Regions from separate parts of the Streptomyces sp. NPDC086787 genome, predicted to be linked through region 1. Evidence: riboswitches for the same ligand, from Rfam matches in the RefSeq annotation. Region 1 holds a riboswitch; the other holds the start of a gene.

What was found. Region 1 has a riboswitch for cyclic di-AMP ahead of ACIPK3_RS26295 (M23 family metallopeptidase). Riboswitches for the same ligand answer to the same signal wherever they lie in the genome.
Region 2: it holds a riboswitch for cyclic di-AMP, as region 1 does, so the genes downstream of both, ACIPK3_RS06495 (peptidoglycan DD-metalloendopeptidase family protein) here and ACIPK3_RS26295 (M23 family metallopeptidase) in region 1, are expected to answer to the same signal.

Annotation. Positions count from the first base shown of each region.
Region 1 covers NZ_JBIVBC010000013.1:77,831-85,312, forward strand. The annotation lists gene ACIPK3_RS26280 (GNAT family N-acetyltransferase) at 1-2,866, opposite strand, end outside; gene ACIPK3_RS26285 (HPr family phosphocarrier protein) at 3,018-3,299, shown strand; gene ACIPK3_RS26290 (GntR family transcriptional regulator) at 3,487-4,182, opposite strand; gene ACIPK3_RS26295 (M23 family metallopeptidase) at 4,372-5,124, opposite strand; cyclic di-AMP (ydaO/yuaA leader) riboswitch at 5,138-5,296, opposite strand; gene ACIPK3_RS26300 (M16 family metallopeptidase) at 5,506-6,894, opposite strand; gene ACIPK3_RS26305 (M16 family metallopeptidase) at 6,891-7,482, opposite strand, start outside.
Region 2 covers NZ_JBIVBC010000002.1:81,278-88,759, forward strand. The annotation lists gene ACIPK3_RS06490 (alpha-galactosidase) at 1-1,906, shown strand, start outside; cyclic di-AMP (ydaO/yuaA leader) riboswitch at 2,173-2,333, shown strand; gene ACIPK3_RS06495 (peptidoglycan DD-metalloendopeptidase family protein) at 2,338-3,270, shown strand; gene ACIPK3_RS06500 (SGNH/GDSL hydrolase family protein) at 3,512-4,297, shown strand; gene ACIPK3_RS06505 (TetR family transcriptional regulator C-terminal domain-containing protein) at 4,352-4,954, opposite strand; gene ACIPK3_RS06510 (Glu/Leu/Phe/Val dehydrogenase dimerization domain-containing protein) at 5,058-6,236, opposite strand; gene ACIPK3_RS06515 (MBL fold metallo-hydrolase) at 6,375-7,482, shown strand, end outside.

The DNA of each region.
Region 1 (7,482 bases):
TCCGCGGGCCGAGGTCGTCGCGGGCGGGCGGGGGCGCGAGCCGCACGGTGGCGCCGAGGACGCTGAGACCGCGCGTGGAGACCACGACCGGCTCCAGGGTGACTGCGACGACCTCGGGGTGGTCGTCGACCAGCCGGGAGACCCTCAGCAGCAGCTCCTCCAGGGCAGGGGTGTCGACCGGGGTCGAGCCCCGCCAGCCGAACAGCAGGGGTGCCGTCCTGATCGAGCGCACCAGTGAGGTCGCCTCCCGGTCGGTGACCGGGACCAGCCGGTGCGCCATGTCGCCGAGCAGCTGCGAGGCGGCTCCGGCGAGCCCGAAGGACAGTACGGCCCCGGCCGCAGGGTCGATCACGGCCCGTACGACGGTGTCGACGCCCCGGGGTGCCATGCCCTGCACCACCGGCCGCACCTCGTCCGGCTTGCCGAACAGTTCGGCCAACTCGGCGTAGGCGTGACGCAGTTGCCGCTCGTCCGCCAGGTCGAGGCGTACTCCGCCCAGGTCGGCGCGGTGCCTGAGGTGGGGTGCGGTGGCCTTGAGGGCGACCGGGTAGCCGAGTGCGCGAGCGGCCTCGGCGGCGGCGTCGGGGGTGGCGGCGGGCAGGGCGCGGCGGACGGCGACGCCGTACCTCCCGAGCAGTTCGCAGGTCTCCTCCGTGCCGAGGGTGAGTCCCTGGCCGCGCGCGAGCAGCCCGTGGATCAGTCCGGCGGCGCCCTTCTCGTCGATGTCGTCGTATTCGGGCACCCTGCCCGGGTTGGCGGCGTCACGGCGCCACTGCCCGTACTTCACGGCTTCGGCGAGGGCCCGCACGGCGCGCTCGGCGGCGGGGTAGGCGGGAATGAGCCGGGAGCAGTTCAGGGACGGTTCGTCCGGAACCGATACCGGAACCGGCACCGCGCCGGGCGACGGCTGGGCCGCTCCCGCGGCCGGGGGCCGTTCGGCGGGACGCTGCGCCGCGCCGCCGGCGGCGTACGACGCGGAGCCGGTGGCGTGCGGCGCGGTGCTGGCGGCGGCGGAGAGCGCCTCGGCGAGTCCGCCCAGTTCCACGTGGACGACCAGGACGGGCTTGGCGGGCGCGGCGGAGGCCGCGGACCGCAGTGCCTCGGCCAGTTCCGCCTCCCCCGGTGAGCCCTCTCCGATGGCCGGGATCGCCGTCACGATCACGGCGTCGCACGAGTCGTCGGCCAGGGCCCGTGCCAGCGCTCGCCGGAAGTCCTCCGCGGTGGCCTCCGTGGTCAGGTCGGAGGGGCGTGACGGCCGCAGCTCTTCGGACAGGCAGGCGTCATACGTCAGCAGGCCGAGGGACTCGGAGTTCCCGAGGATCGCCACCCGGGGTCCGGCGGGCAGCGGCTGCCGAGCCAGCAGCAGGCCCGTGTCCACCAGCTCGGTGATGGTGTGGACCCGGATCACGCCCGCCTGCCGGAGCAGCGCGGACACGGTCGCGTGCGGCAGGCGCGTGGCCCGCACCGCGTGTCCCTGCGGAGCGGATCCCGCCCCCTGCACGACGACCAGCGGCTTCGCCGCGGCGGTCCGGCGGGCGAGGCGGGTGAACTTGCGCGGGTTGCCGATGGACTCCAGGTACATGAGGACGACGTCGGTGTCGGGGTCGTCGTACCAGTACTGGACCATGTCGTTGCCGGAGACGTCCGCCCGGTTGCCGGAGGAGACGAACGTGGACACGCCCGACACCCCGGTCACCCCTCCCCCGCGCCGGTGCAGCCGGGACAGCAGCGCGATGCCGATGGCCCCGGACTGGGCGAAGAGCCCGATCCGGCCGGGGCGGGGCGGCTCCGGCGCCAGCGAGGCGTTGAGCCGCACGTCCTGGGCGTTGTTGATGATTCCGAAGGTGTTGGGTCCGATGATCCGCATGCCGTACACGCGCGCATGTCGGACGAGTTCGCGCTGCCGCTCACGGCCCTCGGGCCCGCTCTCCGCGTATCCGGCGGAGAGCACGACGAGTCCCTGGGCGCCGTGTTCACCGCACTCGGTGACCACCTCGGGCACGCGCTCGGCGGGGACGGCGACGACGACGAGATCCACGGACTCGTCGATGTCCCGCACCGAGCGGTGGGCGGGGACCCCGTCGATCTCCGTCCGGCCCTCGGGGAAGGCCGCGTTCACCGCGTACAGCCGGCCGGTGAACCCGGCCTCCCGGATGTTGCCCAGAACGCCGCGGCCCACTCCGCCGGGTGTGCGGCCCACGCCGACGACCGCGACGGAGCGCGGCGCGAGGAGCCGGCGCACCGAGCGCGCCTCCGCGCGCTGTTCGCGGGCGCGCTGCACGGCGAGCGAGCGGTCGGTTGGTTCGAGGTCGAACTCCAGGCGTACGACACCGTCTTCGAAGCTGCGCTTCTGGGTGTACCCGGCGTCCGTGAACACCTTGATCATCTTGGTGTTGGCGGGCAGCACCTCGGCGGCGAACCGGCGGATGCCGCGCTCGCGCGCGACGGCCGCGATGTGTTCGAGGAGGGTGGAGGCCACTCCGCGGCCCTGGTGGGCGTCCTGCACCAGGAAGGCCACCTCCGCCTCGTCGGCGGGCGCGGAGGCGGGCAGGCCGCGGGCGTCGATGCGGTCGTAGCGGACGGTCGCGATGAACTCGCCGCCGATCGTGGCGGCGAGCCCCACCCGGTCCACGAAGTCGTGGTGGGTGAAGCGTCGGACGTCCTTGGCGGACAGCCGTGGGTACGGCGCGAAGAAGCGGTAGTACTTCGACTCGTCGGAGACCTGCTCGTAAAAACTGACCAGGCGGTCGGCGTCGTCGACGGTGATGGGCCTGATGCGCGCGGTACCCCCGTCGCGCAGGACCACGTCCGCCTCCCAGTGGGCGGGGTACTCGTGCCGGTCCCGCCGGTCCGCCGAGGTCTGCATGGGCCCCAGAGTACGGCTCGCGTCCGACAACAGCGCGGGGCAGGCTGTGGAGGGCGGGAGCACGCCTGACGACCGGGAGCGTGCCTGACGATATGGAAGACTGGTCTAGACAACACTGAGACAGTGAAGTGACAGTGAAGGGCAGCATCACATGGCTGAGCGCCACGTCAACGTCGGCTGGACCGAGGGCCTCCACGCCCGCCCCGCCTCCATCTTCGTCCGGGCCGCCACGGCTTCCGGCGTCCCCGTGACGATCGCCAAGCCCGGCGGCGCCCCCGTCAACGCCGCCTCCATGCTGGCCGTCCTGAGCCTGGGCGCCCAGGGCGGCGAGGAGATCGTCCTCGCCTCCGACGCCGAGGGCGCGGACGCCGCCCTGGACCGTCTGGCGAAGCTGGTCGCCGAGGGTCTCGAGGAGCTGCCCGAGACGGTCTGAGGACACGGTCCGAACATAGGGACATGAAATCGGCGGAGCCGCGTCGCCCGTACGGGCCGTGCGGCTCCGCCGTCTTTTTGCGCCACCGCCACCACTTCGCATGGTTCCGGAATTGGGGCACCACTGAAAATCGGGGCAGGAAAAAGCGTCGCCCCCGAATAACATCTCTTTGTATACGTCCCGCGTGTTAATTCCGCGGGCTCGAAATGTTTACAGCATGTTGCGAAGTCCGCGAACGCTCCGGCCGGCCACCGGCGCCGGACAGGCGCAGCCGGTGCGCGAGGGTCGCGCGCTCGGTGTGCAGCGCCGTGATCGCCCGCGCGCGGTCCGCGTCGCCGCGTGCCACCGCGTCCACGATGGCGCCGTGCTCCGCCCAGGACTCCACCGGGTTCACGGGCGCCTCCACCGCGTACATCCAGGCGATCTTGTGCCGCAGCTGGGTCAGCATGGCGGTCAGGGCGGGGCTGCCGCAGGACTGGGCGAGCGTCTCGTGGAACCAGCCGCCCAGGGAGCGCAGGTCCTCGCTGCCGCCCCTCCTGGCCCGCTCCTGCCCCAGCCTGACCAGGCCGCGCAGCACCTTGAGGTGGGCCTCACTGCGCCGCCGGGCGGCCCGGGAGGCGCCGAGCGGTTCCAGCAGCAGGCGCATCTCCAGCAGGTCGGCGGCCTCCTGCTCGCTCGGTTCGGCCACGCACGCGCCCGCGTGCCGCCGGGTCACCACGAAACCCTCGGCCTCCAGCGTGCGCAGCGCCTCACGGACGGGGACGCGCGAGACGCCGTAGCGCCGGGCCAGAAGTTCTTCGGTGAGCCGCCCGCCGGGCTCGTAGACACCGGTCACGATGTCGTCCCGGATCGCCGTGCACACCGAGTGCGCCGGAATACGCATGACCGACCTCCGCCTAGGACCGTGCCTCAATATTCCCCGTGACTCTATTGCAATGCACGGGAAATTCCGACGGCGGGCCGGAATCATGGATATTTTTTGGACAGCGGGGTACCGGAAACGGCAGGAAACCGCGCGCCGGAAACGCCGAAAGCCCCGGCTCACGAGCCGGGGCTTTCGAAGGCGCGTCCGTCAGACGTTCACGCCGTGCTTGCGCAGGTACGCGACGGGGTCGATGTCCGAGCCGTACTCCGGGGTCGTCCGGGCCTCGAAGTGGAGGTGCGGCCCGGTCACGTTGCCGGTCGCGCCGGAGAGACCGATCTGCTGGCCGGGGGTGACCTTCTGGCCCTCGGAGACACCGATGGAGGAGAGGTGGCCGTACTGGGTGTACGTGCCGTCAGCCATCCGGATCACGATCTGGTTGCCGTACGCCCCGCCCCACCCGGTGGACACGACCGTGCCGGAGCCGACCGCGTGCACGGTGGTGCCGCTGGCGGCGTGGAAGTCGATGCCGGTGTGCGAGCCGGAGGACCACAGGGAACCGCCGGTCTGGTAACCGGTGGAGACATAGGAGTGCGCGATCGGCGCCACGAAGGCGTTGAGTCGCTTGCGCTCGGCCTCGCGGGCGGCGCGCAGCTTGACCTCGTGCTGCCTCTCGGCGAGCGCGGCGGCCTGCTTGCGAGCGGCCTCCTCGGCCGCCTGGCGCTGGGCGGCCTGCTGCTGGGCGGCGGCCTGCGCGTCGATCTGCTCGGCGACCGAGTCGCCAAGGGTGATCACAGGGGTGAGACCGGTGTCCGCGGGGGCCGGCTCCGCGGCGAGGGCCGGGGCGGTCAGGGCGCCTATCGCGCCGGTGGTGGCAAGGGCCGCGACGCCGGCTGCGTGGACGGTGGTGCGCTGCATCCGACTGGGACGACGGTGCTTCCCGGTGGCGCGGGTGAACGCCATGAAGTGGCTGGTCCTTTCCTTCCTTCTCGCCTACCGGGTTAGCTGACGGGTTCGGAGCAGGAAGGTCTCCTACGGACCCCCTCGCAGCCGCGCGGGCGTCCGATTCACCCCAGGGACATGGGTCCCCGGCTCCCCTGGCTCGCGCCGTACGGGGACTCGGCGATGACTGTCCGGTGCCGCGGGTGCGGCGCACTGCATGACGAACAGCCGGGATGACGCTATGCGGGCGCGCTTCAATCCCCAAACCGATCCCGGATTTTGTAGCGCATCCCACAGGCCAGACAGGTCACCTCCGCCTCAATCCGGACATCCTGGAAATGCCGCGCGTGCCCTGACGAACCGTCGGCCGTCAGGGCACGCGCGTGTGCCGGTGTTTTGAGGTTATTCGGCGGAGACGACGGTGACTTCGCCGATGCCGAGGGCCTCGACGGGCTCCCTGATCTGGGCGGCGTCACCCACCAGGACCGTGACCAGACGGTTCACCGGGAAGGCGTTCACCGCCGCGGCGGTGGCCTCCACGGTGCCGGTGGCGGCGAGCTGCCGGTACAGCGCCGCCTGGTAGTCGTCGGGCAGATGCTGCTCGACCTGGTCCGCCAGGGTGCCCGCCACGGCCGCCGCCGTCTCGTACTTCAGCGGCGCGACCCCGACCAGGTTCTGTACGGCGACATCGCGCTCGGCGTCGGTGAGGCCCCCTTCGGCGAGCTTGCGCAGCACCGCCCACAGGTCCGCCAGCGCCGGGCCGGTGTTCGGGGTGTCGACGGAACCGCTGATCGCGAGCATCGAGGCACCCGTGCCGTCCGGGGCGGACCTGAGGACCTGCCCGAACGCGCGCACGCCGTAGGTGTAGCCCTTCTCCTCGCGCAGGACACGGTCCAGGCGGGAGGTCAGGGTGCCGCCGAGGCAGTAGGTGCCGAGCACCTGGGCGGGCCACACACGGTCGTGCCGGTCAGCGCCGACGCGGCCGATGAGCAGCTGCGTCTGAACGGCGCCCGGACGGTTCACGATGACGACCCGGCCGGTGTCGTCGGCGGTGACCGGCGGCACCGGGCGGGGCTGCGCCGGTGAGCCGGTCCAGCCGCCCAGGGTCGCGCCGAGCAGCTCGTCCAGGTCGATGCCGGTGAGGTCGCCGACCACCACGGCGGTGGCCGTGGCGGGCCGCACATGGCGGTCGTAGAAGGCGCGCACGGCCGCCGCGTCGATCTTCTCGACCGTGTCCTCGGTGCCCTGGCGCGGTCGCGACATGCGCGAAGTCGCCGGGAACAGCTCCCTGGAGAGCTCCTTGGCCGCGCGGCGGGACGGGTTCGCCATCTCGTGCGGGATCTCGTCGAGGCGGTTGCGGACCAGCCGCTCGACCTCGCTGTCGGCGAACGCGGGCGCCCTGAGGGCGTCCGCGAGCAGGCCGAGCGCCTTGCCGAGACGGGAGGCGGGTACCTCCAGGCCCAGACGCACTCCGGGGTGGTCGGCGTGGGCGTCCAGGGTCGCGCCGCAGCGCTCCAGTTCGGCGGCGTACTCCTCGGCGGAGTGCTTGTCGGTGCCCTCCGAGAAGGCTCGCGCCATGATGGTGGCGACGCCGTCGAAACCGGCCGGCTCGGCGTCGAGCGGCGCGTCCAGGAGCACCTCGACGGCGATCACCTGCTGGCCGGGGCGGTGACAGCGCAGCACCGTCAGGCCGTTGTCCAGGGTGCCGCGCTCGGGGGCCGGGAACGCCCACGGCTTCGGCTCGCCCGCTCGGGGCTGGGGGTGGAACTCCATCGCGGCGAGCTCGGTCACTTGGCCGTCTCCTCTTCGTCGTTCTGGTCGGCGCCGGCCTTCACCGTGGCCTCGGACTCGGGGTCCTCGGGGAAGTCCTCGTCCTGGGTGTGCTCCGCGGACTCGACGGAGAGCGGCTCGTAGACGAGCACCGCCCGGTTGTCCGGGCGCAGGCGGGCCGCGGCCACCGTGCGGACCTCCTCCGGCGTCACCTCGAGGACGCGCTGCACGGCGGTCAGGGCGAGCTGCGGGTCGCCGAACAGGACGGCGTAGCGGCACAGCTCGTCGGCGCGGCCCGAGACCGTACCGAGCCGGTCCAGCCACTCGCGCTCCAACTGGGCCTGGGCGCGCTCCATCTCCTCGGGCGTGGGGCCCTCCTCGGCGAAGCGGGCCAGCTCCTCGTCGATGGCGGCCTCGATGACCGGCACCTGGACGTCGCCGGAGGTCTTCACGTCCAGCCAGCCGAGGGAGGGCGCCCCGGCCAGCCGCAGCAGGCCGAACCCGGCCGCCACCGCCGTACGGTCGCGTCGTACGAGCCGGTTGTACAGGCGGGAGGACTCGCCGCCGCCGAGGACGGTGAGCGCCAGGTCGGCCGCGTCGGCCGCGCGC
Region 2 (7,482 bases), on a different contig from region 1:
GCCCTTCGAGTCGCCGCTCGACGGTCGCGAGGAGTACCCGGTCGAGGGCGGCCCCCGCTTCGTCCGCCCGGCCCTGTCCGTGCGCACGGACCAGCGGCGCGGCACCGAGTGGACCTTCGCGGGGTACGAGACCGAGGACGGCGGACTGCGGTTGCGCTTCCACGACGACGGGCTGTCCGTCACGCTCCACTACCGGATGCGCGCGGACGTGATCGAGCGCTGGGTGACCGTCGACAACGCGGGTCCCGCGCGCGTGGAACTGCTCCGCGCCGACGCGGCCACCTGGACCCTGCCCGACCGGGAGGGCTGGCGGCTGTCCCAGCTGCACGGCCGCTGGGCCGCCGAGTCCCGGCTCACCGCGGCACCGCTCACCTACGGGGAAAAGGTGATCGGCAGCCGCCGCGGCCACACCGGCCACCAGCACCTGCCCTGGGTCGCGCTGGACACGGACGCCACCGAGGAGCGCGGCGAGGTGTACGGCTGCGTGCTGGGCTGGTCGGGGTCCTGGCGGATCGCGGTCGCCCAACTGCCCGACGCGCGCGTGCAGATCACCGGAGGGGCGGGCCACGACGACTCGGGCCTGCTGATGCTGGGCGCCGGGGAGTCGTACACGACCCCGGTCTTCGCGGGGCTGTGGAGCGACGGCGGCTTCGGTGGCGCGAGCCGCGCCTGGCACGCCTACCAGCGGGCCCACGTCATCCCGGACGCCGAGCAGGACCGGCCCGTGCTGTTCAACTCCTGGGAGGCCACGTACTTCGACATCTCCGAGGAGCGGCAGACCGCGCTCGCCCGCCGCGCGGCGTCGATCGGAGTGGAGCTGTTCGTGGTCGACGACGGCTGGTTCGGCGCCCGGGTCAGCGACCGGGCCGGACTCGGCGACTGGACACCCAACCCCGACCGCTTCCCGGACGGCCTCGCACCACTGGCCGACCAGGTGCACGCCCTGGGGATGCGGTTCGGCATCTGGGTCGAGCCCGAGATGGTCAACCCGGACAGCGACCTGTACCGCGCACACCCCGACTGGGTGCAGTACCAGCCGGGACGCGAGCGCACGGAGCTGCGCAACCAGCTGGTGCTCAACCTGGCTCGCGAGGACGTCCAGCGGTATCTGTGGGAGCAGCTCGACGGCCTGCTCTCCGGGGCGCCCATCGACTATGTGAAGTGGGACTTCAACCGCTGCTTCACCGACCCGGGCTGGCCGGGCGACCCCTACCCGCAGCGGCTCTGGACCGACCATGTGCGTGCCTTCTACGCCCTGCTGGACCGGCTGCGGGCGGCCCACCCGGGTGTGGCGTTCGAGTCCTGCTCGGGCGGCGGCGGCCGGATCGACCTCGGTGTGATGAGCCGCACGGACCAGGTGTGGACCTCCGACAACACCGACCCGCTGGACCGGCTCGCCATCCAGCACGGGTTCAGTCAGATCCACCCCGCGCGGATCATGGCCGCCTGGGTCACCGACAGTCCGAACACACAGCTCAACGGCAGGGTCAGCGCACTGCGCCTCCGGTTCGTCAGCGCCATGGCCGGGGTCCTCGGCATCGGTGGCGACCTCTCGGAGTGGACCGAGGCGGAACTTACCGCGGCCCGGGAGTGGGTGCGGCTCTACAAGGAGATCCGCCCGGTCGTGCAGCACGGCGAGCTGTACCGGCTGCGGCCCCCGGAGGGCGGACTGAGCGCGGTGCAGTACACGCTCGGGGGCGAGACGGTCGTACTCGCCTGGCTCCAGGCACAGCACTACGGCGAGCCGGTCCCGGCGCCGCGGCTGCGCGGGCTCGACCCGACAGCATCGTACGAATGCCGCGAAACCGGTGATATCCATCGGGGTGCCGTGCTGCTGCACCACGGGCTGAGCACTGGGCTCCGGGGTGACCTCGACGCGACAGTTCTTCGACTACGTCGCATCTGAGTTGAATGTCCGAATTGGGGGGGCGTGCGTGAGGAGGGTCATATGGTGACCGTCCGTCGTGCGTCATGTTCACGTAATCGCGGTGCCGTTCCCGGGAATTGAGGAGGGAATCGAGCGGGGAATTCACGGAGGGTGACCGGGAATTCCGGTAACGGATCAAGCGAAAGCCGGACACAAGGAATTTTCTTCTTGTCCGTTCGCGGCGCGCTCGCTTACGTTCACCATCAATCCGGACGGAACGCCGAATCCTGCCGCCGCCCGGAGTCCCCACACACTCACCCGTGTACGGCAGGAAGCGGGGGACCCACAGGCAACACCGCCTGTTCCGGTCTCCGGAACAGGCTAGGGGTGAAGCCGCGTCTCCACTGCGGCCGGGCATCTCCAGTCCGAACCCGACAGCTCACCTCGCAGGCGCCGGAGAGGAATTCGCCATGCCCGCGAAGGGTAAGCACCGCCGTCCCAAGACCCGCCGCTTCTCCCGCTCCATAGCGGTCGCCGGTACCGGCGGTGCCGCGCTGGCCCTGCCGCTGATGGGAGCCGCCGGCGCCCACGCGGCCCCCGCGGCCGCTCCCGAGAAGGCCGTCCAGTCGCTTCCCGCCGTCGCGAAGCAGACGAAGCCCGAGCGCCCGGCCTCGGCCCACTCGCACGCACGCACGTACACGGTGCGGTCCGGTGACTACCTGTCCAAGATCGCCGCCAAGCAGCAGGTGCGCGGCGGCTGGCAGCGGATCTACCACGACAACCGCGAGGCCATCGGCGGCGACCCCTCGCTGATCCACCCCGGTCTGAAGCTCACCCTGGGCAAGAAGGCCACGGCGGCCCACGAGGCCCCGGCCCAGCCGCGGCAGTCGTCCTTCTCCGCCCCGGCCGCGAAGCCGTCCGCCGCCCCGCAGGCCAAGGAGGCCCCGGCGCCCGCCGCCAAGGCCGCCCCGGAGCAGACCGCCACCGCCTCGACCGGTTACACCCGCCCCGTGTCGGGCGGCGGCATCGGTACCGCCTACCACGTGGCGGGCAGTCACTGGTCCAGCGGCTACCACACCGGTGTCGACTTCGTCGTCCCGACCGGCACCCCGGTCAAGGCCGTCGGCGCGGGCACCGTCGTCTCCGCCGGGTGGGGCGGTGCGTACGGCAACCAGGTCGTCATCAAGCTGAGCGACGGCTACTACGCGCAGTACGCCCACCTGTCCCAGCTCTCCGTGTCGGCGGGCCAGAGCGTGACCGCGGGTCAGCAGCTCGGACTCTCCGGCGCGACCGGCAACGTGACCGGCCCGCACCTCCACTTCGAGATCCGTACCACCCCGAACTACGGCTCCGACGTGGACCCGGTCGCCTACCTCCGCGGCCACGGCGTCTCCGTCGGCTGACCGGCACCACCCGTCACGGACCGAAAGGCCGGACCCGCGATCCCTGTGATCCCCGGGTCCGGCCTTCGGTGTGTCCGGGCCCGTCAACACCCCCCGGGTGCACCCTATTCCGGCATTGACAAATTCTTTAAGCGTGGCTTATCTCACCGTTCGTCAACCCCTTCCTACGATCGCGTAAGTCACATGCGAAGGTGAATCATGGGGCGATGTGACAGACGATTCGAAGAGTGACAACAGATCAGTGATCGGGTCGTACGTGGCGGTGGGGGACAGCTTCACCGAGGGCGTCGGCGACCCCGGCCCCGACGGGGCATACGTCGGATGGGCCGACCGGTTCGCGGTGCTGCTCGCGGACCGTCGCCCGGAGGGCGACTTCGACTACAACAACCTCGCAGTGCGCGGCAAACTGCTCGACCAGATCGTGGCGGACCAGCTCCCGCAGGCCGTGGCGCTCGCGCCCGACCTCGTGTCCTTCTGCGCGGGCGGCAACGACATCATCCGCCCCGGCACCGACCCGGACGAGGTGGCCGAACGCTTCGAGCGTGCGGTGGCCCAGCTCACCGAGGCGGCGGGCACGGTGCTGGTGACGACCGGGTTCGACACCCGCGACGTGCCCGTGATGAAGCGTCTGCGTGGCAAGATCGCCACGTACAACGGGCATGTCCGGGCCATCGCCGACCGGTACGGCTGCCCGGTGCTGGACCTGTGGTCCCTGAAGACCGTGCAGGACCGCCGGGCCTGGGACGGCGACCGGCTCCACCTCTCACCCGAGGGACACACCCGGGTGGCGCTGCGCGCCGGGCAGGTCCTGGGCCTCGAGGTCCCGGCCGACCCGGACCAGCCCTGGCCACCGCTGCCGCCGCGCAGCACGCTCGACGTGCGCCGCGACGACGTCCACTGGGCCCGCGAGTACCTGGTGCCGTGGATCGGACGACGGCTGCGCGGGGAGTCGTCGGGCGACCATGTGACGGCCAAGGGGGCGTTGTCCCCCGATGACATCAGAACGCGGATCGCCTCGGTGGCCTGACGGCCCGACGACGACCGGTGACCGAACGGCGGCGCTTCGACCGGGCGCCGCCGCTCACCGTTGCCGGACGGGCCCCAGTTCACGGGCGAGAGCCTCGTCCACCCACTGGCGCGCCCGGGATCGGGGAACCGCGCCCGCGTACGACGTCAGCTGCACGGCGAGCCCGTCCAGCAGGGCCGTCAGCCTGAGCGCCGCCCCCTCCGGGTCCGGGCACTCGAACTCGCCCGCCGCCACGCCTTCCGCGATGACTCCGGCGATGGCCGCCTTCCACTGCCTGTCCAGGCCCCGGGCGACCTCGCGCAGCGCCGGTTCGCGCAGTGCCACCGCCCAGCCCTCGATCCACAGCCGCCACCCCTTGGCCGGCCCGGTCGGCGCGTACCACCGCATCGCGGCCCGCAGTCGGCGCAGCGCGGTCGTACGGCGGCCCAGCAGTGCCCGCAGCCGCGTCAGATCGTCCTCGGCCGCGAACGCGAACGCGGCGGCGACCAGCTTCTCCTTGGTCGAGAAGTGGTACAGCACAAGCGCGTTGCTCACCCCGAGGGACGAGGCCACGTCGGAGATCCTGACCGCCGCCACACCCCGCGCCTCGATCTGCTCCACGGCGGCCCGCAACAGCTCCTCCCGCCGCTCCGCCACACTCAGCCGCCGTCTCGTCACGCGGTCACCCTAGGGCTTGTCGTCGAACTCCCCTATGCGAACTCCCGTATGCCTTGTGACAGGACCTGGTCCAAACGTCCGCCCACCACCCGGATCCGTGGACCTACCGGTACCACCCGAACCGCTCGGCGATCACCGGCAGCCGGTCCGCCACGATGGCGTGGGCGGCCGCGCGCGGGGTCGTGGCGTCGGCCTCGGCGCGCGCCAGCATCAGTTCGACCAGGGCCCGCATCGAGCGCCGTATGTGGGTGAACGCCTCGTCCGCGTCGGGGCCGATGTCACCGAACAGCGTCCACCACCACCAGGCGTTCGTCCCGGAGTTGACCACCACGTCCGGCAGCACGGTCACCCCGCGCGCGGACAGCAGCTCCTCCGCCTCGGGCAGCACCGGCATATTGGCCGCCTCCACGACCCAGCGTGCCCGGATCCGATGCTGGGCGGCGGCGTCGACCACGTACGACACGGCCGCCGGCACCAGCACGTCGGCCTCGGCGGACAGCCAGGCGTCACCCGGCAGTTCGCGGTCGCCGGGACGCAGCACGGCCCGGTCGACGGCGCCGTACGCGTCCCGCGCGGTGAGCAGCGCCTCGACGTCGAGACCCGCCGGGTTGGCGATGGTGCCCCTGACATCGGCGACGGCCACGACGGTCAGGCCCGCCCGCGCCAGGAAGCGGGCGGTCGCCCCGCCCATGGTGCCGAGCCCCTGCACACAGACCCGCGTCCCGGCGTGCGGCACCCCGGCCCGGTCCAGGGCGGTGAGCACCGACTCGGCGACCCCGCAGCCGCCGGCCAGCTCGCCCAGACCGATGCCGTCCACCTCGACCGCGAAGGCGTCCGCGAGCCTGCGCCGCGCCGCGGTCTCGTCGTCGAGCAGCGGATACACCGCCTGGATCGACGACACCAGACCCGCCTCGGCGGCGGCGCGGTCGACCAGGTCCTGGGTCAGGCCGAGATCCTCGCCCGTGGTCCAGCAACTCTCGACGTACGGCCGCATCGCGCGCAGGTAGCGCACCAGCAGCCCGTACGCCTCGGGCGCCCGGGGGTCGCAGTCGATGCCGCCCTTGGCACCGCCCAGGGGCACATAGCGGCTCTCGGGGTCGTAGTGGAGGGCCTCCTTCATGGTCATGCCGCGGGCGAGTCCGGCCACCTCGTCGAGGGTGCATCCGGGACGCATGCGCAGACCGCCGCTGGCCACCCCGCGCACCAGCCGGTCGACGACCAGGAAGCCCTGGCGGCCGGTGACGTGGTCGGTCCACACGAGCGAGACGAGGGGGGCGGTCATGGGGTTGGTTCTCCTCGGTGCGCGGGCTCCCGGCGGCGGTCCGAAGTGTGCGGGGCGGACTGTCGTGGGGGCTGCCGGAAGGGTTGCCGGAGGGGCCGACCATAATGGATGCCCCCGGCGAGTCCATCTGGAGGTACCGTGACCGGTTTGCGTTCCCTGAGCTCCGGGCTCCGCGCGCTGCAGCCCGCTGCCTTCGGCGTGGACCCGAGCGGTGAGCGCATGGCGCGCATCCGCAGGTCACCGCACTTCAAGGACGGTGTCTTCCAGAACCCGGGGGGCCTCGCGCGCACCCGCCCGTCCGGCTCCACGCTGGACTTCGCGAAGGTCTTCTTCGACCGTGAGGAGCGCCCCAGGCGTGCCCCGCGGGGCACCGTTCCGGTACACGCCACCACGCTCGCCGACATCGCCCGGCCGCCGGCCACCGGGCTGCGGCTGACCTGGATGGGACACTCCAGCGTGCTCGCCGAGATCGACGGAAAGCGCGTGCTCTTCGACCCGGTCTGGGGCGAGCGCTGTTCCCCGTTCCCGTTCGCCGGGCCCAAGCGGCTGCACCCGGCCCCGGTACCGCTGGCGGCGCTCGGCCCGGTCGACGTCGTCGTCATCTCGCACGACCACTACGACCACCTCGACATGCCCACGATCAAGGCGCTGGCCGGCACGGACACCCTCTTCGCCGTCCCGCTGGGCGTCGGTGCCCACCTGGAGCACTGGGGCGTGGCCGAGAGCCGGCTGCGCGAACTGGACTGGAACGAGTCGACCGAGGTCGGCGGCCTCACCCTGACCGCCACCCCGGCCCGCCACTTCTGCGGCCGCGGCCTGCGCAACACCCAGCACACGCTCTGGGCCTCCTGGGTCGTCGCCGGGGAGCGGCACCGGATCTACCACAGCGGCGACACCGGGTACTTCGAGGGATTCAAGCGCATAGGCGCCGACCACGGCCCCTTCGACGCCACGATGATCCAGATCGGCGCCTACAGCGAGTTCTGGCCGGACATCCACATGACCCCCGAGGAGGGCGTGCGCGCCCACCTCGACCTCCAGGGCGGCCGCCCGCACGGTGTGCTGCTCCCCATCCACTGGGCCACCTTCAACCTGGCCACCCACGCCTGGTCCGACCCCGGCGAGGGGACGTTGGAGGCCGCCGCCGCGGCCGGTGCGCCGGTCGCGCTGCCCCGGCCCGGGGAGCCCTTCGAACCGACCGGCGAGACCGTTCCGGCCGAGCCGTGGTGGCGCGGTGTGGCCCTCG